Lacticaseibacillus paracasei subsp. paracasei: one gene and its partner. Each later gene encodes a partner of the first gene's protein in a complex. Links are inferred from orthologs where the notes say so. Each region holds a gene or a part of one and is shown on either strand. Other genes may lie near its edges. The genes, in order: tig and rpsG.

The links.
Region 2: the proteins of tig (region 1) and rpsG are in contact, whole or in part, in a crystal structure (PDB 3GTY), measured with the Thermotoga maritima proteins. The link is inferred for Lacticaseibacillus paracasei subsp. paracasei from one-to-one orthologs. Residues at the interface, in WP_004081061.1 of Thermotoga maritima: Glu122, Val124, Val129, Leu130, Tyr133, Glu188, Gly259, Ile262, Tyr263, Glu266, Ser270, Glu273, Gln274, Glu277, Arg308, Gln311, Ile312, Ser315, Tyr316, Glu325, Arg329, Arg336, Leu363, Phe366, Trp367, Arg373, Leu377, Arg381, Leu384, Glu387; in WP_004081843.1 of Thermotoga maritima: Lys34, Lys52, Lys55, Glu59, Arg62, Gln63, Glu66, Asn67, Lys69, Val71, Arg95, Ala109, Lys110, Lys111, Gly112, Arg113, Pro114, Glu117, Glu121, Ile124, Ala125, Tyr127, Asn128, Asn129, Thr130, Gly131, Lys135, Asp139, Arg142, Met143.

The regions. Positions count from the first base shown.
Region 1 is NZ_AP012541.1:1,332,479-1,347,417, forward strand. The notes cover bases 1-2,927. They hold tig (trigger factor), read left to right. Parts: upstream 1-758; coding sequence 759-2,096; downstream 2,097-2,927. Other genes in these bases: clpX (ATP-dependent Clp protease ATP-binding subunit ClpX), read left to right, coding at 2,291-2,927. In the rest of the region: more of clpX, read left to right, coding at 2,928-3,541; yihA (ribosome biogenesis GTP-binding protein YihA/YsxC), read left to right, coding at 3,760-4,356; LBPC_RS06625 (nucleoside triphosphate pyrophosphohydrolase family protein), read left to right, coding at 4,360-4,650; LBPC_RS16985 (SPJ_0845 family protein), read right to left, coding at 4,694-4,855; LBPC_RS06635 (ABC transporter substrate-binding protein/permease), read left to right, coding at 5,010-6,467; LBPC_RS06640 (amino acid ABC transporter ATP-binding protein), read left to right, coding at 6,457-7,203; excinuclease ABC subunit UvrC, read left to right, coding at 7,380-9,188; LBPC_RS06650 (PTS fructose transporter subunit IIABC), read right to left, coding at 9,564-11,534; pfkB (1-phosphofructokinase), read right to left, coding at 11,544-12,458; LBPC_RS06660 (DeoR/GlpR family DNA-binding transcription regulator), read right to left, coding at 12,455-13,204; GTPase ObgE, read left to right, coding at 13,453-14,739; LBPC_RS06670 (acyltransferase family protein), read left to right, coding at 14,779-14,939. UniProt on the Bacillus subtilis protein: Involved in protein export. Acts as a chaperone by maintaining the newly synthesized protein in an open conformation. Functions as a peptidyl-prolyl cis-trans isomerase.
Region 2 is NZ_AP012541.1:2,578,979-2,593,739, reverse strand. What follows is about bases 7,469-10,217. They hold rpsG (30S ribosomal protein S7), read left to right. Parts: upstream 7,469-8,482; coding sequence 8,483-8,953; downstream 8,954-10,217. Other genes in these bases: fusA (elongation factor G), read left to right, coding at 9,043-10,217; rpsL (30S ribosomal protein S12), read left to right, coding at 7,869-8,285. Also shown: more of fusA, read left to right, coding at 10,218-11,145; LBPC_RS12740 (helix-turn-helix transcriptional regulator), read left to right, coding at 11,328-12,362; ahpC (alkyl hydroperoxide reductase subunit C), read left to right, coding at 12,642-13,205; phosphate-starvation-inducible protein PsiE, read right to left, coding at 13,348-13,785; rpsJ (30S ribosomal protein S10), read left to right, coding at 14,110-14,418; rplC (50S ribosomal protein L3), read left to right, coding at 14,444-14,761.

The DNA of each region.
Region 1 (14,939 bases):
TTATGATCCGACAGAAGGAAAAATTACGCTTGATGGGGTCGATCTTCGCCAAGCTGACTTAGAGAGCTTGCGGCAACAGATTGCGATTGTTTCGCAAGATGTGATTCTATTAGATGGTACGATCAAGAAGAATCTTGAATACGGTACACCAAATGCTAGTGAAGCGGCTATTTGGCAAGCCGCCGAAGCCGCCAACATTGCAACGTTTATTCGCGAATTGCCTGATGGTCTTGCCACTCAAGTTGGTGAACGGGGGATTCGTTTATCAGGCGGTTAAAAGCAGCGAATTGCCATTGCTAGAGTCTTTCTGAAAAATGCGCCAATTGTTATTTTGGATGAAGCCACGGCTGCCCTAGACAATGAGTCAGAGCAATTTGTGCAGGCTAGTTTTGATCGGTTGATGGCGGATCGTACGTCATTAGTGATCGCCCACCGTCTGTCAACCGTCCGCCATGCGGACAATATTCTCGTACTGGAACATGGCGAGATTGTCGAATCTGGTACTCATGACCAACTGATGGCGCAAAACGGTCGTTATAAAGAACTTTATGATTTGCAATTTACTTGATAATTGCAGTTAGCTGGAAAGCTTAAAAATCGGAATCTATCGCTTCAAAGCTCTCAGGGCGGGGGAATGTGAAAAAAAGCGACGCTGATGTCGCCTTTTTTGGCCACAACATTTACATTCAAGTGGGTTTCGGGTATCATACATTAAGTATGCAATGTGAAATTGCGAGACTAATTGTCGGAGGTACAGCATGTCTGCAAAATGGAAAAAAAAGGGCACCAATGATGGTGAGCTCACCTTTGAAATCGATTTACCACAAATTCAACAAGGTTTAGACCAAGCGTTTCAACGTGTTCGCAAGAACTTGACGGTTCCTGGGTTCCGTAAAGGCAAAGTTAGCCGCACCGTGTTCAAACGGATGTATGGCGACGCTGCACTTTATGAAGATGCTTTGAACATCTTGCTGCCAGACGCTTATGAAGCAGCCGTTAAGGAATCCGGTATTGATCCGGTTGACCAGCCGCAAATCAACGTTGATTCTATGGACGAAGGCAAACCTTGGGTCATCAAGGCAACCGTTACGGTTAAGCCAGAAGTCACACTTGGCCAGTATAAGGGTCTTGAAGTGCCAAAGCAGAACGTTGAAGTTTCTGCAAAGGATATTGACGCTGAATTGGAAAAGCGTCGCGAACAGCAGGCTGAACTCGTTGTTAAAGACGACAAAGCAGCTGAAAATGGCGATACCGTTGTGATCGACTATGTCGGGACAATTGATGGGACGGAATTTGACGGCGGCTCTTCCAAGAACTATAGCTTGGAATTAGGGTCAAACTCATTCATTCCTGGCTTTGAAGAACAACTTGTTGGTCACAAATCTGGTGATGAAGTGACCGTTAATGTCACCTTCCCAGAAGACTACAAGGCAGCTGATTTGGCTGGTAAAGCAGCCGAATTCAAGACCACGATCCATGAAGTCAAAGTTAAGGAATTGCCTGCATTGGATGACGACTTTGCGAAGGATCTTGATGATGATGTTGATACCCTTGATGAATTGAAAGCAAAAATCAAGAAGGAATTGACCGATCAGCGTGAGGAAGCTGCAAAGAATGCCGTTCAGGAAGCTGCCATCAAGGAAGCTACTGACAATGCGACGATCAAAGAAGTGCCAAATGCGATGATCGAGCAAGAAGTGCATAATCAGATGGATCAATATCTTGGCAACATGCAACGCCAAGGGATCTCACCAAAAATGTACTATCAATTAACTGGTACATCAGAGGATGATTTGCACAAGCAGTTTGAGGCTGATGCAGCTATGCGTGTTCGGACAAACTTAGTCCTTGAAGCCATCGTGAAGGCCGAAGATATTCAGCCAACCGAAGACCAAGTGAACGAAGAAGTCAAAAACTTGGCTTCTGAATACAACATGGACGAAAAGGCCGTTCGTAAGGCTTTGAGTGAAGATATGCTCAAACATGATATTGGTGTCAAACAAGCCATTGATATCATCACGGACAGTGCAAAAGAAGTCGAATCAGCTAAAGATGATGCTGACAAAGAAGCTTCTGACGCCAAGGCTGACAAATAGTTTGCCGTTTCCACGTAAAAGAGACGATCCCCGATCGTCTCTTTTGTTGTATGAACGCGTTTTTAGCGTATACTTGACGTTATTCTTTTAGCAGAAAGAAAGGCAAGTTATTTGACAAAATGGTGGGTGTGCTTCCGCTAGTCGGCACTTGACGCTTCTGTTAGAATGAAGGTATCAAGAAAGGGTTGAATCAGATGTTTGACAACGTCGAAACGACGGGTCCAGTTACTTGTTCTTTTTGTGGCAAGTCACAGGATCAAGTGAAGAAAATCGTTGCTGGCCCTGGGGTTTATATTTGTAATGAATGCATTGACCTCTGCAAAGAGATCATTGATGAAGAATTTAAAGAAGAAGCCTATCAGAATCTGCTTGAAGTGCCTAAGCCAGTCGAGATCATGAAGACGCTCAATGAGTATGTCATTGGTCAAGATGCCGCGAAGAAAGCTTTGTCGGTTGCGGTTTATAATCATTATAAACGAGTTAACCAAATGCAGACTGCAACGAAAGATGACACCGAACTGCAGAAAAGTAATATTGCGTTGATCGGGCCGACCGGTTCCGGTAAGACTTTCCTTGCCCAGACATTAGCCAAAATTTTGAACGTGCCATTTGCAATCGCCGATGCCACCACACTGACCGAGGCTGGTTATGTGGGGGAAGATGTTGAAAACATCTTGCTTAAATTGCTTCAAAATGCAGACTATGATGTTGAGCGTGCTGAAAAAGGGATCGTCTATATTGACGAAATCGATAAGATCGCTAAGAAGGCAGAAAATGTTTCCATTACCCGTGATGTTTCGGGTGAAGGGGTTCAGCAAGCCTTATTGAAGATCTTAGAAGGCACGATTGCCAACGTACCGCCGCAGGGTGGCCGAAAGCACCCGCAGCAAGAGTTCATCCAGATCGATACCACTAACATTCTCTTTATTGTTGGCGGTGCTTTTGATGGTATCGAAAATATCGTCAAGAACCGGATTGGTGAAAAGACGATCGGGTTTGGAACGGATTCAAACGAGCAAGTTGATCCGGATAAGTCACTGATGCAGCAAATTATTCCAGAAGATTTGATGCAATTTGGGATTATTCCTGAATTCATTGGCCGTATTCCGATTTTAGCCGCGCTTGAGAAGCTGAATGAAGACGATCTGGTACGGATTTTGACCGAACCGAAGAACGCCTTGGTCAAGCAGTATCAAAAGCTGCTGAGCTTGGATGATACCGACTTGGAATTCACCCCGAATGCTTTAAAGGCGATTGCCCATCAGGCAATTGTGCGCGACACTGGCGCCCGTGGTTTGCGGTCCATTATGGAAGCCATCATGCAGGATACCATGTTTGACTTACCAAGCCGCAGCGATGTTGACAAAGTTGTCGTGACCAAGTCAGCTGTTGAAGGTAAGGCTAAGCCACAACTGGTCTTAACCAAGGGCCGTGAAGCTTCTTAAAACGCAACTGTCATGAAAGCATCAAGCGAAAAGCTTGGTGCTTTTTTTGACTATTAAAAAATTCTTTTGAGGTTAGCCACGGCTGTGTTTGCGGATAAGGTGTCACCCGAATCACGACCGGTTTCTCCGGCGAGGCTGCGTAAAATATGCTAAACTATTTGAAGCGGTGTTGTGTTTAGACATCACGTTGAGGTAAAGGCAAGAGGAGGCCGTTTGAGATGGACGTGCATGACGTCAAATTAACTATTAGTGCGGTTGCGGCCGCTCAGTATCCCGAGGACGGTCATCCAGAGATCGCTTTTTTGGGCCGCAGTAATGTCGGCAAGTCATCACTGATCAATAAACTGATTCAGCGCAAAGCCATGGCACGCACTTCTGGTGTGCCAGGTAAAACGCAGACATTGAATTTCTATGATCTTGATAGTCGACTCTTTTTTGTTGATGTACCCGGATATGGATATGCTAAGGTCAGCAAAACCGCACGAGCGAAGTTCGCCGCCATGATTGAGACTTATCTGACGACGCGGCAACCATTGCGCGGTATTGTTTTGCTGGTCGACAGTCGGCATGAGCCTACTGCTGATGACATCAGTATGTATCAGTATTTAAAATATTATCAGCTCAGAACACTGGTGGTGGCCACCAAAATTGATAAGACGCCAAAAAGTAAACGGCTGCATGTGGCCAAACAGATCAAACAGCGACTTGATTTGAATCAGACCGACGATGTGATTCTATTTTCGGCAACAACTGGTGAAGGTTATGAGGCTGTCTGGTCTTGGCTTGAACAAACGGCTGGCTTGGAGGGAAGATAAAGCATGAATTTCAATGACTATCAGCAAAAAGCAAATCGCACCTTAGCTGGCAATGAACACGTTTTGACTAACCTGTCATTAGGGTTGGCAAGTGAAAGCGGCGAAGCGATCGATTTAATCAAGAAATATACATTTCAGGGACAGGATCTTGATAAAGTCAAGCTGCAACATGAGCTAGGCGATGTGTTGTGGTATTTATCACAGATTGCTTTGTGGGCAGACATTGATTTTGATGATGTTGCAACGAGTAACCTTCAGGAATTGGCGAAACGCTACCCACAAGCCAAAAAATAATCGGTTTCTAGGTATGAAAAAAGCGAAGTGCGTGGGCACTTCGCTATTTCTTTGCTTCTTTTTCTGTTTTTTCTTTGGCCTTCTTGGCCAACTTGTCGTGGTGTTTTGGATCTGGCCCGGTTGCGTTCTCCTTATCACCAGGCAGACTGGCAAACTTATCGAACATGTCATTCAGGTTGGTTTGTGTGTTGATTTTCAGTGCCATGCACGCCACCCCTTTCCTTGCTGAAAGTATAGCATCAACACTGGGGCGCGTCTAGGTAAGTCGCCCGAACAAAAAAATCTGAAAAAATATGAATGCATATTGCATAAAAATCAATTTGAGTGTATAGTACACTCTTGTAATCAAGGAGGGTATTATGAAGCATTTGAGACGCTGGTTGATCGCTTTAGTCGCTGTTTTTGCGGCTGTTGTGACATTGAATATGCAAACGGTCCATGCTGATGACAGCTTGGCCAAGGTTCAACAAAAAGGTACGTTGGTGATGGGCACGAGCCCTGATTATGCGCCGTATGAATTTTTAGTCAACAAGAATGGCAAGAATCAAGTTGTTGGCATGGATGTTGAAGTTGCGCGTAAGATTGCCAAGGATCTGGGTGTAAAGCTGGTCATTAAACAGATGAACTTTAACTCACTTCTGGTCGCCTTGCAGACGGGTAAGGTCGACATGGTGTTGGCGGCGATGTCACCGACGAATGCCCGACGGAAGTCAGTTGACTTTTCAAATACGTACTACAAGTCTGGACAAGACATTTTGGTCAACAAAACGGATGCTAAGATCTACAAAGATCATAAAAGTTTTGCGAACAAGAAAGTCGGCGTCCAGAATGGCAGCTTGCAAGAGACGTTAGCGAAAACACAGATGAAGACGAGTTCCACATTGGGCTTGACTAAGGTCACCGACCTGATTTTGGCGTTGAAGACACATAAGGTAGCTGGTGTTGTCGCTGAAGGTGCGGTAGCGAAGGCTTACACGTCAAATGATGATTCGTTAGTTGAGATTCCCGGTCACTTCAACTTATCAAGCGACACAGTCGGTACCGCGATAGGGTTTGCTAAGAACTCTGATTCATTAGTGGCAGCCGCCAACAAGAGCTTGGCAGAGATTAAGCAAAAAGGTTTAATTAACCAGTATCTCAAAACTGCTGGCAGTTACATGAAAACCAATACTGAAGATACCAGTATGATCCATTACTGGACCTACTTCCTAAAAGGGGTCGAGTATACGCTGTTGATTAGTGCTATTGGTGCTTTCTTCGGGGTTCTACTCGGCACGATCTTCGCCTTGCTGCGGTTGAGCAAGAATAAACTGTCACATTTAATAGGTGTGTCATACATTGAGTTCGTTCGTGGCACTCCGCTGATGATTCAAGTCATGTTTGTCTATTTCGGCATAGGGATCTTCATTGATATTCCTGCGCTAATAGCAGGGTTGATTGCTGTTTCCTTGAACTCGGCGGCGTATGTGGCTGAAATTATCCGTAGCGGGATCGATAGCATTCCAGTTGGGCAAACAGAAGCTGCCCGTTCGCTCGGTCTGTCAGAGCGGCAGACGATGATAAGCGTTGTTTTACCACAAGCAATCAAGAATATTTGGCCAGCGCTTGGTAACGAATTTATCTCCTTGATTAAGGAAAGCTCGATTGTTTCCATTATCGGGGTTACCGATCTGATTTATCAGTTAACGGTTGTCCAAACCGCGACATACAAGGGAGTTCAACCAATCCTTGTCGCGATGGTCCTCTACTTTGTTCTGACATTCGGGCTGTCCAAGCTCTTGAGTCATTTTGAAAGGAAGATGAATCATGCAGCATAAACCTTTAATCCAAATCAATCACCTCACCAAAAAGTTTGGCGACAATGTTGTTTTGAACGATATCACCGAAACCATTGACAAAGGCGATGTGATCGTTGTTATCGGTGCTTCCGGTGGTGGGAAAAGTACCTTCCTGCGTAGCCTGAATTTACTGAATCGACCAACAAAAGGGGAAATCCTTTTTGAAGGTACTGATTTAGTTGGTTTGAGCGAGAAAGAGCTGGATAATGTCCGAGAAAAAATGGGAATGGTGTTCCAAAGTTTTAATTTGTTCCCCAATATGACAGTTTTGGAAAACATTAAACTCGCACCACTTAAAGTCAAAGCTGTGACCGATGAAGAAGCAACCAAAACAGCCAAAGAAATCTTGGATCAAGTTGGCTTAGCCGAAAAGGCAGATGCTTATCCATCCAGTCTTTCCGGTGGTCAGCAACAGCGTGTCGCTATTGCTCGTGCATTAGCGATGCATCCTGATGTCATGCTGTTTGATGAACCAACCAGTGCCTTGGATCCTGAAATGGTTGGCGAAGTTCTGAAAGTTATGCAGGATTTGGCTAAAACCGGGATGACCATGGTTGTTGTGACCCACGAAATGGGCTTCGCCCGTAGTGTGGCCGATGAAGTATGGTTTATGGATGGCGGCAAAATCCTTGAAAAGGGGACGCCAGAACAACTGTTCGAACACCCGCAAGAAGAACGGACACAAGACTTCCTATCCAAGATTCTTGCCCAATAAGCAAAAACACCTCACCCAGCAGCTGGTAAGCGGCACTGGTTGAGGTGTTTTTGGTGTGAAGTGACCATTGCTAAGTGGGGGCAGTCATGCCATCACTGATCAAAGCCGCTTGCTTGCAATCTATTTTTAGAATCTTTATAATGTTAGGCGAACATTTGTTTTATAAGGAGATTACGATGGCCTCAGCACACATTGAACACAAGTTATCGTTGCTGCCAGATCTGCCTGGCAGTTATCAAATGAAGGATATCAACGGCAAAATTATTTATGTCGGCAAGGCCAAAAACCTGAAAAATCGGGTGCGGTCTTATTTCAAGAGTTCACACGACGGTAAAGTTGCGGCGATGGTGTCACAGGTAGCGGATTTTGATTTCATTGTGACTTCAACTGACAAAGAAGCCTTTTTGCTCGAAATTACGCTGATTCAAAAATATCAGCCGTATTACAACATTAAGTTGAAAAAAGGGACTGGCTATCCGTACATTAAAATTACTCATGAACGCGATCCGAAGATTGAAATCACTGGTACTATCCGTAAAGATGGCGGTTATTACTTTGGGCCATACCCAAATGTCTATGCAGCGCAAAAAACCATGCATTTTATCCAGAAGGTTTATCCATTGCGGCGCTGTAACGGCTATCAAGGCAGACCGTGCTTGTATTATCACATGGGTCAGTGTCTGGGTGCCTGCTTCCGGACTGTTCCGGAAAAGGAATACACGGACCAAATTGAACGTATTAAGCGCTTCTTGAATGGGAACGTTGGCAAGGCTAAAGCCAGTTTGACGGCTAAAATGGAGCGGGCTGCGAAAAATCTTCAATTTGAGCGAGCCGCAGAAATTCGGGATCAACTGCATTATATTGAACAGACGGTGGAGAAGCAGAAAATTATTTCACACGACAATACAACGCGTGATTTGTTCAATTTTTATATGGATAAGGGCTGGATCAGTATCCAGGTCTTCTTTATTCGTCAAGCACGTTTAATGAAACGTGAGTCACGACTTTTTCCAGTGGTGAACACTGCTAAAGAAGAATTCGAATCATTTATTTTACAGTTTTACAGCCGCAAGAATAATGTGAAACCACGCGAAGTTCTCGTACCTGCTGGGCTTGATAATAAAGTACTGGCAGATATCCTAGAGATTCCAGTTAGAACGCCACAGCGCGGTGAAAAACGGGACTTGATGGCCTTGGCTGCTAAGAACAGTCAAATTAAGCTTGAAGACAAATTCCGTTTAATGGAATTGGATAATCGTACCACGATTGGCGCGATGAAAGAGCTGATGGCCGCTTTGAACTTGCCAATGGGGCATGTGGCTGAGGCATTCGACCACAGTCACATTCAAGGAGCTGATCCAGTGTCGGCGATGGTGCAGTTTGTGGATGGCCAGCCAGCTAAGAACAATTATCGAAAGTACAAGTTGGATGCTGACAAAACGCATAATGGCGCAGATGAGGCGGCTAATACGCGAGAAGTCATTCGCCGGCGCTATACCCGGTTGTTAAAGGAGCGTGCACCGTTACCAGATTTGATCTTGATGGATGGCGGCGAGATTGAAATGAACGCAGCCAAGGATGTTTTGGAAAACGAACTCAACCTTGATATTCCCGTGGCAGGGATGGTCAAAAATAATAAGCATAAAACGGCAGCATTGTTATTTGGCAATGCTGATCAGCTGATTAATCTTGATCCTAAGTCGCAAGGCTTTTACCTGCTTGAACGGATTCAGGATGAGGTGCATCGTTTTGCGATTACTTTCCATCGGCAGCTGCACGCCAAGAACTCGTTGGCCTCTCGATTAGAAGGTATCAAGGGGGTCGGGCCCAAGACGCGGCTGAAGCTGTTACGGAAATTCAAGACGATCAATAAGATTAAAGAAGCTCCCCTGGAAGATATTCAGGAGCTAGGAATTTCTAAAAAAGTTGCGCAGGCATTGAAGCTGTCGCTGACGGCAGAGCCGACACCAGCTCGGCGGGTTTAATCAAATCGTAGGAGCGTTTAGGACATCGTTCATAACCATCAGTAAGAACAAACAATCTTGAGATTTAAAGATCTAGTGCCAAGGCGAAGCAAATTGTAGGCCAGATGGGGCTCAGCCGTGCAAACAGCACAGCGACGGGCTCTGGAGCTGATGTTGTTAGGCGACTTCGAGACCGCGGGCTTTGCGGGCTCGAAGCGCCGTCTCCGCTCTAGCTACGCGTCGCCACCTCATCTGGTCGGAGATTGCGGAGTTTGGCACGGCAAGCGAATTTTTTGGCTAGGAATTTAACGCACCACAAGCTCTTATGTGGAATTCCGGTTCGGTCTCACGGCACAAAAAAGCTTGGCGACATTGATCGCCAAGCTTTTTGCTTACTTATTTATTTTCTTTTGCGACTGGCCGCCAGAAGCCGAGGATTAAGGCGGCAATGATGGTCCCAATCAGAAGTGACATGATGAAGCCAAGTTTCTGGTTGGTTAGCAGCAAGGCAACAACGCCACCATGAGGAGCAGGGACGTTGACGTGCCATAACTGGGTCAAACCGCCAGCAATAGCTGAGCCGATGACTGAGCTGCCAATGATATGCAGCGGGTCAGTAGCAGCAAATGGGATCGCGCCTTCAGTGATGAAGGTCAGGCCAAGTGCATAGTTAGAAAGACCAGCGTTGCGTTCTTGCAAGGTGAATTTCTTCGGGAAGAAGGTTGAAGCAACCGCAATGGCCAAAGGTGGAATCATGCCACCAATCATAACCGCGGCCATCCACCGACCATCTTTAAAGCCGGATGCTTGATAGACACCGATGGCAAATGTATAAGCGGCTTTGTTGAAAGGACCGCCCATATCGATACTCATCATGGCGGCTAGAATGACGCCAATCAGAATCGCATTACCAGTACCCATGCCTTCAAGGAAGCTGATCAATGCGCCATTGATAGCGGCGAAAATCGGGTTGATGATGAAGAACATCAGCAGACCCATGATGGCAAGGCCGATGACTGGATAGAGCAGGATCGTGCGCATACCGTCAAGTGAATGTGGCATTTTGCTGAGCAGCTTCTTCAAGCCAACGATCATCCAACCAGCTGCGAACCCAGCAACCAGACCGCCTAAGAAGCCAGCTGGGTTTTGAGCCTTCACAACGGAGGCCGTTGCAACGGTGGCCATATAACCACCGACGAACCCAGGCATCAACGCAGGCCGATCGCCAATTGATTCAGCAATGTAGGCCGCTAAAACGGGTACTAAGAAGCTAAAGGCAAAGGTTCCCAAGTTGTTGGTGAAGGTGAACCACATCGATGTCTTGCCCAGCCATTGTTCGAGGATGAACGAGATCGCCATGATAATCCCACCGCCGACAACAAATGGCAGCATGTTTGAAACACCATTCATCAGGTCTTTGTAGATGCGATTCCATAAAGTGCCGCCAGAAGCTTCTTCACTGGCCGCATCACTGTTATCGGTGCCTGCAGCATGAAAGACTTGGCCTTTGCCTTGAAGCGTTTCTTCAATCAATTCTTCAGGCTTTTTAATGCCGTCAATGACCGGCCGATTGAGCAACTTTTTGCCGTTAAACCGATCCATTGCTACCTTTTTGTCGGCAGCGACAATGACACCAGCTGCTCGATTGATATCGGAATCGGTCAGTTTGTGCTTAATACCTTCAGAGCCATTTGTTTCGACTTTGATATCGACACCGAGCTTTTCCGCTGTTTCTTTCAAGGCTGCCTCAGCCATGTAGGTGTGGGCAATCCCTGTTGGGCAAGCAGTGACCGCTACGATAAATGGCCGTTCCTGGCGCTTTTCTGCCTTGAACTCCGCTTGCTTGTCAGCTTTTTCTTGTTCTTCCTGAGCCTTTTCCTTGGCTTCTTCAGCTTTATCTTTAGCCTCTTTTTCAGCTTGCGCCTTACCAAACAAGGCTAAAACATCATCCGGTGTCTTCGCTTGTTTAAGATCTGCCACGAGCTTCGGGTTGATGAGCAGGGAAGATAATGCTGCAAGTGCTGCCAGATGTTCGTTATTGGCACCTTCAGGGGCAGCAATCATGAAGAATAAGTGAACCGGCTGGCCGTCTAAGGCGTTAAAGTCAACGCCCTGATCGCTTTTGGCGAAAAGAACGGTTGCTCGAGTAACCGCACTGTCTTTAGCATGCGGCATTGCAATGCCTTCGCCAATCCCAGTCGTTGATTCGGCTTCACGCTTCAGAATATCTTGGCGATACTCGTTTTCGTCGGTCACAATACCTTCTTCATGGTATTTAGCGACCATTTCATCAATCACAGCCTCTTTGGACGTTCCTTTGAGGTCCATGATCATGACATTTTTTAGTAGTAAATCACGAATGTCCATTTTGTCCTCCTAAACTTCAGTTATACTAATTGTTTGTTTCACTTCAGCGATTTTGTCAGCGGTGGCAAGATCTTCAGAAAAAGCGGTCGCGGAACCGCAGGCAATGCCGACTTTAAAGCTTTCCAACGTGTCATGTGTCTGCGCAAATGTGCCGGTAAAACCAGCTAACATACTATCGCCTGCGCCGACGGAATTAACCGCTGGCTGCTTAGGAACGGTGCCATGCCAAGCGTGATCTTGGTCGATCATTAAGGCCCCGGCCCCCGCCATGGAGATCAAGACATGCTGAGCGCCAAGACCAAGTAGGCGGCGACCAGCTTTGATGATGGCATCTGTGCTTGTATATTCTGGATCGCCGAACAATGCTGCTAATTCATGGTGATTAGGTTTGACGACAAGGGGATGGTCAGGCAATGTGTCGAGTAACGCTTGACCAGTGGTGTCGATGACAAAATCAGCCTTGTGGGCATGAATCACCGGAATCAGATCCCGATAGAAAGTGTTAGGCAAGCCTTTTGGTAAACTGCCAGACATGACGACGACATCGCCGGCTTCAAGTTTGTCTAATTTATTTTTGAAGGCGGCAATTTCAGCAGCGTCAATGGTAGGACCGCTTGCATTGAGTTCAGTTTCGGATGCTGCTTTAAGTTTGACGTTGATTCGTGTATCACCAGCAGTTTTTGTGAAGTCACAAGGCATGTCAATCGCATCGAGCCGATCTTGGATAAAGGTACCGGTAAAACCGCCCAAAAAGCCCCAAGCAGTTGTTGGCAGGCCTAATGTTTGCAAAATTCGACTCACATTGATGCCTTTGCCGCCTGGTAATTTAACGGCGTGCGTAAGTCGATTGACAGCGCCAAGTTCAAGTTCCGGTAACTCGATCACATAATCAATCGAAGGGTTGAGCGTTACTGAATAGATCAAGAATGAACCTCCTTAATATTTTCAAATCGCTGATAACTGGTTGGGAGTCCTTGTAATGAACTTGTCAGGATCGTGGCATCGGAGATATCAGCAAAGCGGACGAAACTGACTTGCTCAAATTTACTTGGATCCGCCAGAATGACAGGTTTACTGGCTTGGTGAATGGCCAATCGCTTGATCACAGCTTCTTCTGGATCAGGCGTAGTGAGACCAAACTCAGGATGAACGCCGTTAGTTCCAATAAAGGCAACATCAAACCGATAATGGTTCAAGGCTTCAGCCGTCGTGGCGCCAATCAACGCTTTGGTTGTGGGCTTGACCATGCCGCCCAGCATGAGTGTAGAGATTTGATAATCAGCTAACAAAGAAGCGTTATCAACCCCCGTTGTAATGACTGTGACACCAATGTCGGCCAAAAAAGGAATTAATTGTGCTGTTGTGGTTCCAGCATCTAAAAAGATCAGATCATCGGGCTCAATCTGACGAACGGCTGCCTGCGCGATCGTTTGCTTGGCGCGCAAATTCTGCGCAGATTTGCTCGCGACATCCGGTTCATCGCCGAGGCCATTGATGCGCTTGGCGCCGCCGTGAATGCGTTTGAGCTCACCTGCTGCCTCTAGCTCGTCCAAGTCGCGGCGAATCGTGGATTCAGAAGCATCAAGAGCAGCCATAAGTGCCTTAGATTTGATGACGGTATGCTGTTGCAATTGGGCAAGAATATATTGCCGACGTTCTTCTGTAAGCACTTTCGTTTCACCTCGTTCTTCATTATACTGATGAAACCGTCAAAAGCAACCTAAAACGTGCAAAAACATTCAACAACTGTCATTACCCCGACTGAAGCGGCATATTGTCAATGTTTTCTAATTCTTGTGCATGAAGGGTGAGTACCGGCTTGGGACGTGTTAAAATGGTTGAGGTATGCGTTACGCTGTACTGAAATATAAACATCGCGTATAATCAAATGACATGTTTTTCTGAAAGGAGATCGCCAATGTTTGTCGATCAGGTTCAAGTAGAGGTTCAGGCGGGCAAAGGCGGCGACGGTATGGTCGCGTTCCGGCGCGAAAAATTTGTACCGTTTGGCGGCCCGGCCGGCGGTGACGGCGGTCATGGCGGCAGCATCATCTTATACGTTGATGAAGGTTTGCGCACGTTAATGGATTTCCGTTATCAACGGCATTTTAAAGCGTCAGCTGGTGGCAATGGCCAAGGCAAGCAAATGTATGGCCGCGCTGCTGAAGATCGGCGGATTGCAGTGCCGGCTGGTACGACAGTTACCGATGCTGACACAGGCGAGGTTTTAGGCGATTTAACTGAGCCGGGTCAAACTTTGGTTGTTGCTAAAGGTGGCCGCGGTGGTCGCGGTAATATGCACTTTGTTTCGCCCAAAAATACGGCGCCGGAAATTTCCGAAAATGGCGAACCGGGCGAGCATCGTTTCATCAAATTGGAACTGAAGGTGCTTGCGGATGTTGGGTTGGTTGGTTTTCCTTCTGTCGGTAAATCGACACTGTTATCGGTTGTAACCCAAGCCAAGCCAAAAATTGCGGCTTATCAATTTACGACGTTAGTACCCAATCTTGGTATGGTTCAATTAGATGATGGTACCGATTTTGTGATGGCTGATTTGCCCGGTTTGATTGAAGGAGCTTCACAAGGTGTCGGTCTTGGCATCCAGTTCTTGCGGCATGTTGAACGCACTCGTGTGCTACTGCACCTAGTTGAGATGGATCCTGATAATGGACGCGAGCCGCTTGATGATTACGATCAAATTCGTAAAGAATTAGGGGCTTATGACGATAACATTTTGAAGCGGCCTGAACTCGTGGTCGCGACCAAGATGGACTTGCCCGGCGCAGCTGAACGATTTGCTGATTTTAAGGCATCGTTACTTGCTCGTGGCGTCGCGGCGGATCATATCTTTGAAATTTCTAGTCTGACGCATCGTGGCGTGACGCCACTCATGCACAAGACAGCCGAAGTACTCAAAACAGCACCGCATTTTGAGCCGAAACAAGCGGCGGTTAAAACGGCTGATTATAAGTATCAACCAGAGCCGGCTTTGAAAGTAACCCGCGATAGTGACGGGACGTTTGTGCTCACTGGTGACAAGATTGAGCGGGCGTTTAAAATGGCCAATCTTGATCATGAAGATGGCGCGATGCGCTTTGCTCGGCAATTACGCAGCATGGGGGTTGATGATGCTTTGCGTGATGCTGGTGCTGAAAGCGGCGATTTAGTCGCCATTGATGATTTTACATTTGAGTTCGTTGAATGATCTTCGGCTGAACGGCTGGGGAAGTTATTTTTAGACAGAATGGTGGGGCCGCAATTGAAACAGACGCGTGGACGAAAGCGCCGGTACATTCATGGATTTGATGGTTTAAGAACAATCGGGGTTATTGGTGTTATTTTGTATCATTTACGCCCCGAGTTGTTTCGGGGCGGATATTTAGGCGTACCGATCTTCATGGTCGT
Region 2 (14,761 bases), 1.3 Mb from region 1 along the record:
CAAAGTGGGACAGTGATCCGGCTAAACGGTCAAAGAACGCTGACATGGCATTGACACTGACGGCACGAGGCAGCGGAACAGATTATCTCAAAATCGCTGACCTTTAGCGACAGCGATCTGGCGAAGATCAAGGTCTCGTCGGCACCAGTCAATATTCTCGGCGGCTTTTCTGAAGAACTTAAGCCGTTAGTCGCCGGCCAAGATTTTCATGCTGTTTTATCGGATGACAAACGAACGGTTAAAATTTATCTGACAGGCGGCTTTAAAAAAACAACTGGGTATCAGGTAGATTATACGGCCACGATTGACCGATCTTTAGACGATACCGGGAAAGTGGGCAGTGCCTTAGTTGAAGGCTATCGTTACTTAACTGGTTCACAGTCGTCTGACGGTTATGACTATGATAGTGTCACCATGCGCAACTCCGGTGTAGCGATCACCAAATCTGGCGATATTACCAATAACTTCCGAGCACTTAACTGGAAAATTAATTGGAATTACAGCATGGACACCATGAAGGCGGGCGCCACGCTAACGGATCGCTTTGGTAAGCAAACCAGCGGGAAAGATGAGCATGATCAACCCAACATCGAGACAGATGGCAATCAAACCTTAGACACGAAGTCCTTGAAGGTCTTTCAAGTCACGTTTGATGAGTGGGCAACGCCGATTGTTTCCAAAGTCGACATCGCGAAGTACTTTAAGGTCACTGAAAAAGGCGACGGCGAGTTCACACTAACTTATCTTGGCGACGGCGATCTCCCGGAAAATGCTTCATTCCAGATTCAATATCAGACGAAACTGAAGAACACACCGAAAAATGGCGACAACTTAACCAATATTGTGAATGATCAGAAGAATCATTACGATCATGCGACCTATCCAGTTAGGCTGCCAAGCAGGATTACAAAAGTAGGCGGCAAGATTGATGCCTACAATGGTCAAATGACGTGGCGGATCAATGCCAACCGCGTTTTCCGGAACATGAAGAATGGTAAAATCTTCGACCTTTTCCCGGATGGGGTCGATAAGCTGGACAACGATCCAACGGCCGATAACATCAACACCATCTCCGGTGAAAATGTCTCAGCAAATGTTGACGACGGCGCTAGTGACGGTATTCTTGTCTACGCCCAGAATCCGGACGGCGCAAGAACGTTGCTGAAGCCGGGGACTGATTACGATATGAGTACCCAAGACGCTGACGTTCAATCTGCAGTTAAGCAATATAACGACAAGGATAAGACAAATCCGATTAATGCGAATGGTCAGGAAAAAGGCATTCGCGGCTTTGTCGTCACGCTCAAAGGGGCGTATGCAGAAACAGATTCGCAAATTGTGATTTATACGCATACTAAGCTGGACATGTTGAAACTAGGCCAAGTCGGTCACGACCCAGACGCTTTGAAAAAGGCTTTAAATAATCGCGCATTTTTCTTCTTTGACTTGCCACCAGGTGATGATGACGTTGCCAGCGGTGATAGTAGTAGTACACCAACACCAGAAGAAGGGGCCTTTAGCGGAGCCTTGAAGAATTCTTGGAGTGATGCGCCCGATACCCAGTATTGGGGTGTCTTGGTTAACCAATTGGGGCTTCCATATGGCCACATGCACCTGACCGATATTTTGCCGCGGTTTGATGGCGTTAATTACGAGTTGATTCCTGATTCGATTAAATTCTATGAAGTCACGGGACCAGACGGAGTTGATCCATCGAACACAGGTGATCCAGCTTCTTCTAACGATGTGAAAGAAATCAAGACGAGTCCATATTATGGAACCGGTGGCTGGTCATCAACAGCACTTAAAGCTGAGGATGCAGCACAGCAACATCTGTTACCAACCAACACGCCAAATACGTGGCTCAAGAACAATTCAAACTTAGCACAACAATTGGATTTTGATTTTCCAAATATCGGTACGGGGCGTGTTTGGGTTGTTTTCAAGACGATGCGCGCTAACCAGTGGAACTATAACGATCCTAACTTCGCCAACAATGCGACTGTGACAGATACCGAACCGACCACGGCAATTCCGACGTTCAATCCGTCAGCCTCAAAGTCGGCACAAAGTTATTGGACGCCGATCAGCAAAACTGTTAGTGCTGATACTAAACTAAAAAATGTCTTGAATTGGAAAGTGAATTTGATCAATATCCAAGACAAGTATCGACCAATGGTGAATCCAGTCATTGAGGATACTTTGGATCCAAGAGGTACTGGAGCAGAAATCAATGCTACCAGTTTTGTGGTGACACTAAAGGTTGGTATAGCTGACCCGGATACGCTTGAAGAAGGGAAGGATTACAGCCTTTCTCTAGATGGCAAGAAGTTTACAATTACTTTTAATCGAACTTTTGGCAATCTCGTCCAAACGGCCAATAGTCCGCTCAATAATTACGAAGTGAGCGTTGCATACTCAACAAGTAGCAAGAACTCAGGATGGGCATACAATTCGAGTAGCGTTGAATGGGATGGCAGCCAAACGACTCAAAAGCCAAGTGATGGTGTCCCTCCTGATGCGCGAATTGCAAACGCAAATGGGTACTTGCCTTATTGGGGTTCCGGTATCAGCGGCGAGACCCTCACGCAATTAGCCAACTTAGTGGTTGAAAAGAAGGATAGCGTCAGTGGCACGCCAATTCCGGGCGTTAAGTTCCGCTTAAGTGACGGCACCCATACATTTGAAGCCACCACAAAACTTGATTCGGCCACGAATAAGGCACTGGCAACCTTCCAAGGACTGCCAATTGGGATTGACTATACGTTGACGGAACTCGATACCCCAGCAGGGTATAAGCCATTGGCACCACAGACCATTCATCTGAACGCAACTTCCGACACAGGCACGGCGATTCAAACGGAGGCGGTTGAAAACGAGCCTTATCAGATCACGCTGTCGAAGTATGACAACCGCGCTAAGGGCCAATCAGAAACAGATAACAAACACTATCTGCTTCCCGGCGCCACGTATGACTTAGTGGATACCGATACGCAGAAAACATTGAAGTCGGGCATGAAGACCAACGCTGACGGCAAAATCACTATCGGAACGGCTAGCAGCTTTTCAGGTCAGTATGCTGGCGACAAGTTCACCCCTGACTTGAAAGATGGCGAATACGTCCTTGAAGACTTGAAGCCAGGCAATTACAAGCTGGTTGAAACGCAAGCCCCAGATCATTATCGCGGGGATGCGCATGATCAGGCAACGATTACCAGCGGGCCTGACAAGCAGGTTTGGGAAGATAGTCTGAAAGCCGGCAGTGTGGCGGCGATCATTTCTAACAAGGCGCCGTCCGCTACAGTGACGGCGTATAACCAGAAGAAACCTGGTCAACTGGATATCAAGAAGCAGGCAGAAACGCTCACTGATGACAAATTCCCTGATCGCCAGCCAATGATCGGCGCCGAATTTAAGCTTTATCGTTACGGCGATGACGGCAAGGTTGACCAAAGCAAGTCTTGGGACGCAACAATCATTAGCCAAGATGGGACCTTCATCTTTGATTCATCTGATCTGTATGAAGGCAAGTACCAGTTGGTCGAAACCAAAGCGCCCGAAGGTTATGTCATCCCCGATGATCTGGCCAAAGGCGTCGATGTTAATATCACTGGTGACGAAACGCTGAAGTTCCCGACCATCACGGAACCATTGTATCGCCGTGCACTGCAGGTCACTAAAACCGATGGCAACTTTGGCAATCCAATTGCAGGTATCACGTACGCACTGTATCAAAATGATGGTACTGAGATCGCCAAGGATTTAGTCACGGATGACAATGGTCAGATCAACTTGCCATTTAATTTACCAGCAGGCAAGTACTATATTCAGGAAACCAAGAGCTTACCGCCATATCGGCCAAACAGCGACAAGCATCCGTTTGAAGTGAAACAGACAGATCAAACTCAGACGGCAGGCGATTTGGCAACCGAGAATAAAGAGCATCCGATTAAAGTCAACGTGACTAATTATCAAGTCAAAACCCTGAATGTCAAAAAGGTTGATCGCACGTACGCAACTCATGTGTTGCCAGGTGCCGTCTTCCGGCTGACGAATAGTGCTGGTTACAGCCGCGACGTGACGACAGATGAAAACGGGATTGCTTCATTTGGCGATTTGTTGCTGGGCAGTTACTCGCTGACTGAAATCAAGGCACCGGCTGGGTATCGGCTGGACAACACGGTGTATCCAATTGCGTTGTCATCTGCCGAAACGCCGACAGCGATTACGGTTAATAAGGAGATTGCTGACGATCCTTATCAGGTTAATCTGACGAAATACGATAATCGCGTCAAGAAGGATGATCCGGCGAGTCAAAAGAAGTATCTGTTACCAAACGCAGTATACAAACTTGTCGACGTGGCGGCCAACAAGACCTTAAAGGCCGACATGAAGACCAATGCTGATGGCCAACTGACCTTTGGCGCGGCAAGCAGTTTTGATTCACCGCTCAAGGATGGCGAATACGCAATCGAAGGGTTGAAGCCGGATACCTCATATCGACTGGTCGAAACGGAAGCTCCTGAACATTATGAAGGGGATGCTGCTGACCAAGCCAACGCGACAAGCGGCACCCAGAAACAGGCGTGGGAAGACAGCTTAGCAGCTGGCAGTGTTGATTTCACCATCAAGGCTGACCAAACTCAGCTGAAGTTGACCGCAACGAACCAAAAGAAACCGGGTCAGCTGGATCTTAAGAAACAAGCTGAAACCATCAAGGATGATCACTTCCCTGATCGTCAACCAATGACTGGCGCTGAATTTAAGCTTTATCGTTATGACGAAGCTGGCAAAGTTGATCGCAGCCGGTCATGGGACGCTACTATCACTAACAATGACGGCACCGTCTCCTTTAAGGATTCAGATTTATATGAAGGCAAGTACCAGTTGGTTGAAACCAAAGCACCTGATGGCTATGTCATTCCAGATGAACTGGCCAAGGGCGTTGACGTTGATATCACTGGCGATCAAACCTTAACCCTGCCAACCATCACCGAACCGGTTTACCGTCGGACGGCAAGTGTGGCGAAGACCGATGGTAACTTTGGTAATCCAATTGCTGGCGTTACGTACGCGTTGTATCGCGAAGACGGCACTGAGTTAGCCAAGGATTTGGTGACAGACAAAAATGGCCTAGTCAATGTCCCGTTTAGTCTGCCAGTTGGTCATTATTATATTCAGGAAACGAAGACCTTGCCGCCATATCGGCCAAATACGGACAAACATGCTTTTGAAGTCAAGCAGACTGATCAAACGCAAACGGCCAGCAGTTTAGCAACTGAAAATCAGCAACAACCGATTCGAGTCAACGTCACCAACTATCAAGTCAAAACGCTGAATGTTCAAAAGGTTGACCACAATTACGCAGCTCATGTGCTGCCAGGGGCGATTTTCCGATTGACCAACAGTGCTGGCTACAGTCGTGACATTACCACTGACGAAAATGGGATGGCCTCTTTTGGCGATCTGTTGCTAGGCAGCTATTCGTTGACAGAAGTGAAGGCACCGGCTGGGTATCGGTTGGACAAGACGGTTCATGCGATCACGCTATCCTCAGCGATCACGCCGACCCCAATCACCATCGACAAGCAAATTGCCGACGATCCTTATCAAGTCACCTTAACTAAGTACGATAACCGGGTTAAGAAGACCGATGATCCGGCGAGTCAAAAGAAGTATCTGTTACCGGGAGCGACGTATAAGCTTGTGGATGCCGTAACCAACAAAACGTTGAAGGCCGACATGAAGACCAACACTGATGGGCAATTGACCTTTGGCGCAGCAAGCAGCTTTGACACCTCACTCAAGGATGGCGAATACGCGATCGAAGGGTTGAAACCGGACAATTCATATCGCCTAGTCGAAACCCAAGCCCCTGAGCATTATGAAGGGGATGCCGCTGATCAAGCTAACGCGACAAGCGGCGTCCAGAAGCAACGATGGGAAGCTAGTTTGGCCGCTGGTAGTGTCGATTTCACCATCAAGACTGATCAAACACAGCTGAAGCTGACCGCAACTAACCAGAAGAAGGCTGGCCAAATCATTGTGACGAAGAAGGCGGACACCACAACCGATGATCGCTTCCCGGGCAAAATGACCATGATTGGCGCCCAATTTGCGATGTATCGTTATCGCGAAGACGGCACGGTTGATCACAGTCACGCATGGACAACAACGATCACCAACCAGAATGGCATTGTGACCTTCAATGATCATGATCTTTATGAAGGTAAGTATCTGCTGGTTGAAACGCAGGCACCACGCGGCTACGTTATCCCAGATGAACTGGCCAAGGGGATTGATGTGAACGTCAAGGGCGACCAAAAAGTTGCTCTTGATCCGATTATCGAACCCGAATTTAGACGCGCCATTCAGCTGCAAAAGACGGATGGTAATTTTGGCAATCATTTGGCCGGCATTACCTTTGACTTATATGGTAGCAATGGCAATGTTCTTGCCAAGGATCTTGTCACGGATGAAGTCGGGCAGATCAACCTGCCGTTTAACTTGCCAATCGGCGACTACTACTTTGAAGAAACCAAGACCTTGCCGAAATATGAACTGAATACCGATAAGATCGACTTTAAAGTAGAACAAACCGACCTGACGCAAACCGTGAGCGCGCTAGCAAGCCAGAATAAGCAGCAGCCGGTTACTGCACAGGTTGCCAACTATCAGATCAATTCACTGGTCATCAAGAAGGTGGATGCTGCTGATAGCAATCAAGTCTTAGCAGGTGCCGTTTTCCGACTGACAAATGACAAAGGCTATAGCAAGGAGCTTATGACTGACGCCAATGGGCTGATCACCTTTGATAACCTGAAACTGGGTCGTTACTGGCTGACCGAGATCAAAGCACCGGCTGGATACACGATTAATCCAGATTACGCAAAGCCGGTTGCAATTGATATTAAGAGCGGTGACACAATCCGCATGACAATTACCGACCAACGTCACGTTCTGCCAAGCACAGAAGGCGGCAATAATGGTAACGATGTGCGCCATGACCAACCGTCACGCCGCTTACTCTTCGGCAGCTTTGGTGATCGAGATGCGATTACCCTTGTCCTTTTAGGCATCGTGATTCTCGTCATCGCCGGCAGCACCGTGATCCTGCGGCGGCGCAGGCGATCATAATCAATTGACACGAGTTGTTCGAGACTGAGCGGCATCACGTTACAATAGTTCCGCGAGGTGAGTCTTCTAGCCGGAGACTTGCTTTGCGGAGCTATTTTGTTATGGTTAGGGGTATGGCGCGTTCGGGGCCGATTAAAGCGGTTGATAAACTGTGTTTATTGAAAAAGTAATAACTTAGTTACAACCGGTGAATCTGCTATTTGAGAACGGCTCACCACTTCTTTGATTGGAACTAAAGTCGGGGGATGCTGATCTTAAAAGGTATGAATTCAAGAATAGAGCCATGAGAGCTGGCGGAGCGGCGAGGGGGCTCAGCCGTGATATTGTTCTTAAACGGGTGGTTTTCCCGTTTTAGAACAAGGCCAGACTTTGAAATCGTGCGGGCTTTGCGCGAGTTCAAAGCTGTGCCCACAGCTCTAGCTTCGCGGTCGCCAGACCCCCTCGCCGCGTAGCCAACTCGGACAATCGAGAACACGCGACTCAAATAGAACTAATACAAATCTTTGAGTTTGTCGCGCGAGTCACCCCGCTCTTTCTTTTTCTCTTGACACTCAGCCGCAAAGGATAGTACACTATCAAAGGTGCTTTTTTCCAGTTTATTCGGGTTGCCCGGACGTGCTGACTGGGTTAAGAGCCGTTGCCGTTCGGTTGGCCATTTTTTTATCAGGAAAAATGAACCGCCTGGATGTGTGGACTTATAAAATGATGTAAATTAAGGAAGGAGAAGCTTAATGCCTACTATTAATCAATTAGTTCGCCAAGGTCGTAAATCAATTTCAACCAAGTCAGACTCTCCTGCGTTGAACTTCGGTTACAACAGCAAGAAGAAGAGCCTTACCAATAACCCAGCACCGCAAAAACGTGGGGTGGCAACTCGTGTCGGTACCATGACACCGAAGAAGCCAAACTCCGCATTGCGGAAATATGCCCGTGTTCGTCTGTCTAACTTAATTGAAGTGACAGCTTACATTCCGGGTATTGGCCATAACTTGCAAGAACATAGTGTTGTCTTGATCCGTGGCGGCCGTGTTAAGGACTTGCCAGGGGTTCGTTATCACATTGTTCGTGGTGCGCTTGATACGGCTGGTGTTGACGGCCGGATGCAGGGTCGCTCCAAGTACGGTGCAAAGCGCCCTAAGAAGAAGTAATTCACGATCAACATTAAAGATCGCTATTAAAAATTTTTAGATCCGCTATGTGCGGTATAGACAGAGCGTGAGCTGGCGCGGTAGAAACCGGAGCATAAGTGGGCTTAGGCGTGACGGTCGGTTTTTGACCATTGCGACCAAGGTCCTTATGTGCAGGTTTTTGCGTCAGCGAGCGCGTTTAAGAGGAGGCAAAGTGCATGCCACGTAAAGGCAGTGTCGCAAAACGTGATGTTTTACCTGATCCAGTTTACAATTCAAAGCTGGTAACTCGCTTGATCAACCACTTAATGATTGATGGTAAGCGCGGGAAGGCATCAACTATTTTATATGATGCATTTGATATGATTAAGAAACAAACCGGGAACGAACCATTGGACGTTTTTGAAGAAGCAATGAAAAACGTTATGCCGGTCTTGGAAGTTAAAGCTCGCCGTATCGGTGGTTCTAACTACCAAGTGCCGATCGAAGTTCGTCCGGATCGTCGGACCACCTTGGGCCTACGGTGGATCGTTCAGTATTCCCGTCAACGCGGTGAACATACGATGGACGAACGCTTGGCTAAAGAAATCATGGACGCCGCTAACAACACCGGTGCCGCAGTGAAGAAGCGTGAAGATACCCACAAGATGGCAGATGCCAACCGGGCATTTGCACATTATCGTTGGTAAGATGATTTGGCTATTATATCCGCGGCTTGGTATATAGTAGCCATTCTTTGTATAAAGCCAGTTGAAACAAGAGAGGAGCAATACGCCACATGGCCAACAAACGTGAATTTCCGTTAGACCGTACCCGTAATATCGGGATCATGGCTCACATCGATGCCGGTAAAACGACCACGACTGAACGGATTTTGTATTATACCGGTAAAATTCATAAAATCGGTGAAACTCATGAAGGGGCTTCACAGATGGACTGGATGCCACAGGAACAGGAACGTGGGATCACCATCACCAGTGCTGCTACTACGGCTTTCTGGAAGGATCACCGGGTCAATATCATTGACACCCCAGGACACGTGGACTTCACGATTGAAGTTGAACGTTCCCTGCGTGTGCTGGATGGTGCGATCACCGTTTTGGATGCCCAATCCGGTGTTGAGCCGCAGACCGAAAACGTTTGGCGTCAAGCAACGACATACGGCGTTCCGCGGTTGGTTTTCGTCAACAAAATGGATAAGATCGGTGCCGACTTCGATTATTCGATGACGACATTGCATGATCGGCTTCAGGCTAACGCTCACGCCGTTCAGATGCCGATCGGTGCCGAAGATAAGTTCGAAGGGGTCATTGACCTGATCGAAATGAAGGCCGATTTGTATGACGAAGATGAATTGGGTACCAAGTGGGACACTGTAGATGTTCCGGATGACTACAAGGAAGCTGCTCAAAAAGCGCATAACGACTTGATCGAAGCCGTTGCTGACGTTGACGACGGCATCATGGACAAGTACCTTGAAGGTGAAGAGATTTCCAATGCTGAATTGAAGGCTGCGATCCGTAAAGCAACCATCAACTTGGAATTCTACCCAGTTTTGGCTGGTTCTGCCTTCAAGAACAAGGGTGTTCAGATGTTGTTGGATGCTGTGATCGATTACTTGCCATCACCACTTGATGTTCGGCCATATCATGCGACCGATCCTGACACTGGCGATGCAGTTGAATTGACCGCTGGCGACGACAAGCCGTTTGCTGCCTTGGCCTTCAAGGTTGCGACTGACCCGTTCGTTGGCCGTCTAACCTACATCCGGGTTTATAGTGGGACGCTTGAAGCCGGTTCTTACGTGCTGAACGCAACTAAAGATAACCGCGAACGTGTTGGTCGTCTGTTGCAAATGCACAGTAATCACCGTGAAGAAATCCCTGAAGTTTTCTCTGGTGATATCGCGGCTGCTATCGGTCTCAAGAACACCACTACTGGTGATTCCTTGACTGATGTTGACCACCCGCTGATTCTTGAATCTCTGGATGTGCCTGATCCGGTTATTCAAGTTTCCATCGAACCCGACTCTAAAGAAGACCAAGATAAGCTGGATGTCGGCTTACAAAAGCTTTCTGAAGAAGATCCAACATTCAAAGCTGAAACCAACCCTGAAACTGGCGAAACATTAATCGCTGGCATGGGCGAATTACATTTGGACATCATGGTTGATCGTCTGAAGCGTGAATTCAAGGTTGCTGCTAAGGTTGGTGAACCACAAGTTGCTTATCGCGAAACCTTCACTAAAGAAACTTCCGCGCAAGGTAAGTTCGTTCGTCAGTCTGGTGGTAAAGGTCAGTATGGTGATGTTTGGATTGAATTCAGTCCAAACGAAGAAGGCAAAGGCTTTGAATTTGAAAATGCCATTGTCGGTGGTGTTGTTCCTCGTGAATACATCCCAGCTGTTGAGCAAGGTCTGAAGGAAGCCATGGCAAATGGTGTCCTCGCCGGTTATCCATTAATCGACGTTAAGGCTAAGCTTTATGATGGTTCTTACCATGAAGTCGATTCTTCTGAAGCTGCCTTCAAAGTGGCTGCTTCTATGGCATTGAAGAATGCCTCGAAGAGTGCCGGCGCGGTTATCCTTGAACCGATCATGCACGTTGAAGTGGTTGCCCCTGAAGAATATCTTGGCGATGTTATGGGACAAATCACGGCTCGTCGTGGTCGCGTTGAAGGGATGGAAGCCCGCGGGAATGCCCAATTGGTTAACTCCATGGTGCCGCTTGCCGAAATGTTCGGTTATGCAACCACCTTGCGTAGTGCTACCCAAGGCCGTGGTACGTTTACCATGACCTTTGACCACTACGAAGCTGTTCCAAAGAGCATTCAAGCAGAAATCATCAAGAAAAATGGCGGCGGCGTCGCAACCAAAGACTAGTCTTTGATTGTTGCCAGCTGCATGAACGACGATGCCTAAAAGGCATCGTCGTTTTTTTTCTAAAAGTGCGCTAGAAGTCAAAATCCGGAAATAAGCATGAAAATCGTGAACCTGATTGCTGGGCTTGGGAAAAGATTATAGTATACTGATGTTATTCTATAAGCGTTAGGGGGCGAAGCAGCGTGTCGAGTCAGGAGCGTATTACGACCATTTTATTGCGCTTGCTGCGAGGCGATCAACTCAATAAGCAAGCGCTCATGACGGAATTCAATAAGGATGAATCATCGATTCGCCGCGATATTAGCGTCATCAAACGTGCCTTTGACGATGTGTTCAGTGAACCGGCGCCATTTATTGCTGCAAGTTCTGGGGATTATCGACTCAAGCCAGACCTGCACGCCGCTGGCCGCAGTCTGGACGACGGGCAACTGTTGGCGATTGCCTTGATACTGACGGCTAGCCGCGGCTTGTCGTCCGTAGAAATGAAGCAACTAATGGCACAATTATTACCAGCCGGACCCGAGCACAAAGGATTGGATCGGCTTACCAAAAATCCAGTTTTTGAGTATCGTGGTGTCCCCAAAATATCGTTGACTAATCGGTTGGCCCGATTGAGCCAAGCTATCGTTAATCACGAACTGATCAGCTTTGATCACGTGTATCACGGCGAAATGCGGCACTTTGACCGGCGACTGCCAACCGGCTTGTTTTTTGGCGATCTCTTCTTCTATCTTATTGTTGATGGCAGCGATGAACAGGCGGATGATGATCCGGACGAGGGCAAATTCGTCCGATTTCGGCTCGACTATATGCGCAATATTACCTATCATCGTCAGCAGCCGACCCATGATCATGATGAGCGATTCCGCGGCGGACGCTTACAGAATCACACGTGGTATCCGTATTTAGGCAAACCGATCAATTTGGAAATTCTCTACAGTTATGATCCGCAGTTTGTCCTTGATCGTTTTCCTGAGGCCATTGTTGATTGGAAAAATGTCCGTGATCGTCCGTTTATTAAGAATCCATACGCAAGAAAGGTTTATCACATTACGATTCCAGTTAACGATGGTTTTGGCGTCCGGATGTGGCTCCAAGGACAAGGGGATCTCGTAAAAGTCCTGGCTCCCAAACATATTCGTGATTATGTGGTTTGGGTCTTGCGTAAAAGTCTGAAGAATTATCAAAACGAAGATGATACTGGCAAGTATTTATAGCAGTTGTGCAGCCGGGTTTGCGAATGAATGCAGACTCGGTTTTTTGCTGAGGGCGAACCAACCCGATTTCTGGGAAGGCAAGCGCATGATGACGGCGTGATGTGAACACATATTCTCATATGCCTTATTATAGGAGATCGGCATCATTAAACGGGTAAAGGTGGCCAAAGTTGACTGCCGACAAAAAGGCAGAATTTTTTGCCAATGCTTGATAATTGCATAAGGAAAAGGTACGGTGAATATGTAAATAATAATCATTCTAAAAATGGAGGCAATATCATGAGCTATATTGGCCAACATTTACCGGCGTTTAAGTTGAACGCCTATCAACATGGCGATTTCCATGAAGTCAGTGATACTGATCTTAAGGGCAAGTGGGCAGTGATTTGTTTCTATCCTGCCGATTTTTCTTTCGTTTGCCCGACAGAACTTGGCGACTTGCAAGATCACTATGAGCGGTTCCAAGCTGTTGGAGCTGAAGTCTATTCTGCTTCTGAGGATACCGAGTTTGTACATATGGCATGGGCCGAGGCGAGTCCCACCATTAAGAAGATTCAATACCCAATGCTTGCCGATCCTGCAGGTAAACTGGCAACGGCGTTGGATGTCCGTGACGAAGCTAGCGGTCAAGCCTTCCGTGGGACTTTTATCATTGATCCCGATGGTGTGATTCAAGCCTATGCCGTCAATAACTTTGGTATTGGCCGTAATGCCGATGAGATTCTACGGACTTTGCAAGCGGCGCAATTCGTTGCTGCTCACGGCGATCAGGTTTGCCCAGCTAACTGGCAACCGGGCGCTAAGACACTGACACCAGGGGCAGACTTGGTTGGCAAGATTTAAAACGGTGCTTTGATCAGCTAACAGTCAATATATCAGCGCTTGGCTAATCAGCGACGCACGCAAAAAAGGAACCGCAATGATTTTCGCTGCGGTGCCTTTTTGCGTGTATAAATTAATATAGAAGAAACGAGAAAAAACAAAGTTAAAAGTGTTGGTCAATATCAACGTTTTTACCATCCTGCGACTGTTTGAAATCGCCACTGACAAACGAAAACACCGTGAGTACACCGGCTAATACCAAAATGGCCAAGGTTAAAAGCAAGGTTTCAGTCCCGCGGTCATGCAGCACGAGCAGTTGGCGTAAGATGGCGGTCATTGAAATTAAAATAAGGTAGCGGATAGGAATGTGATGACCTTCCTCAATGTAGCGAACCAGCATGATCACAAATTCAAAGAGCATGAAGAAGCTGGTAACTTCCTGAATGACTTTGCCAAACAAAGCAGTCGAAAGTGGTTGAAGGATCAGACTACCGATATCGAGAATGTAGCGTAGCATAAAAATTACCACGACAATGGCTAAAAAACCGAGTAGAATATCTAAAGTTGAGTTGACGAGCTTTTTGTAATGGTCAAATTTCATCAACTGCCTCCCTTCTTTCTATGGTTATTCAAAAGTTAAGGCTTTAATTTGAATTTAGCACAAGCAGCTGTTCAAAGGAATAAGTTTGCTTCTAACATATTTTTTGTAAACCGAAAGAAAACCTTGTAATGGCGGGGGAGATTTTGTATACTATCAAGAGTGCTGTTTCTCAAAGGGGACAACTATGCACTTGGTTCCAAAGGTGAACCAGAGTAGCGCGGATGTGAGAGGTTGCGACACGCCCGGCCGCTTTGCCACGGCAGCGTGTTGGTAATTTTCACGGAGCTAGTCTACTAACTGATAATAGACGAAGGAGGTCACACAATGGCAAAACAAAAGATTCGGATCCGGCTTAAGGCTTATGAACACCGGATTCTCGATCAATCCGCAGACAAGATCGTGGAGACTGCAAAGCGCACAGGCGCAACAATTTCAGGCCCGATCCCTCTGCCAACGGAACGTACACTTTACACGGTTCTACGTTCCCCGCATAAGTACAAGGATTCACGTGAACAATTCGAAATGCGGACGCATAAACGTCTGATCGATATTGTTAACCCAACACCGAAGACAGTTGATGCTTTGATGAAGCTCGACTTGCCAAGCGGCGTCGATATCGAAATTAAATTATAATTCTTAGAAAATAGGAGGTGTACCCATGGCACGTAAAGGAATCTTAGGCAAAAAAGTTGGCATGACGCAGGTCTTCACCGATAACGGCGAACTCGTACCCGTTACTGTTGTCGACGTAACTCCAAACGTTGTAATGCAGGTCAAGACCGTTGAATCTGACGGCTACGAAGCAGTACAGCTGGGCTACGGCGATATGCGTGAAGTCTTGACGAATAAGCCAAGCGTCGGTCACGCCAAAAAGGCAGACACGACCCCTAAGCGCTTCGTTCGCGAAATCCGCGATGTAGCGCTTAGTGATTATGAAATCGGCAGTGAAGTTAAGGCTGACGAATTCGCAGCAGGC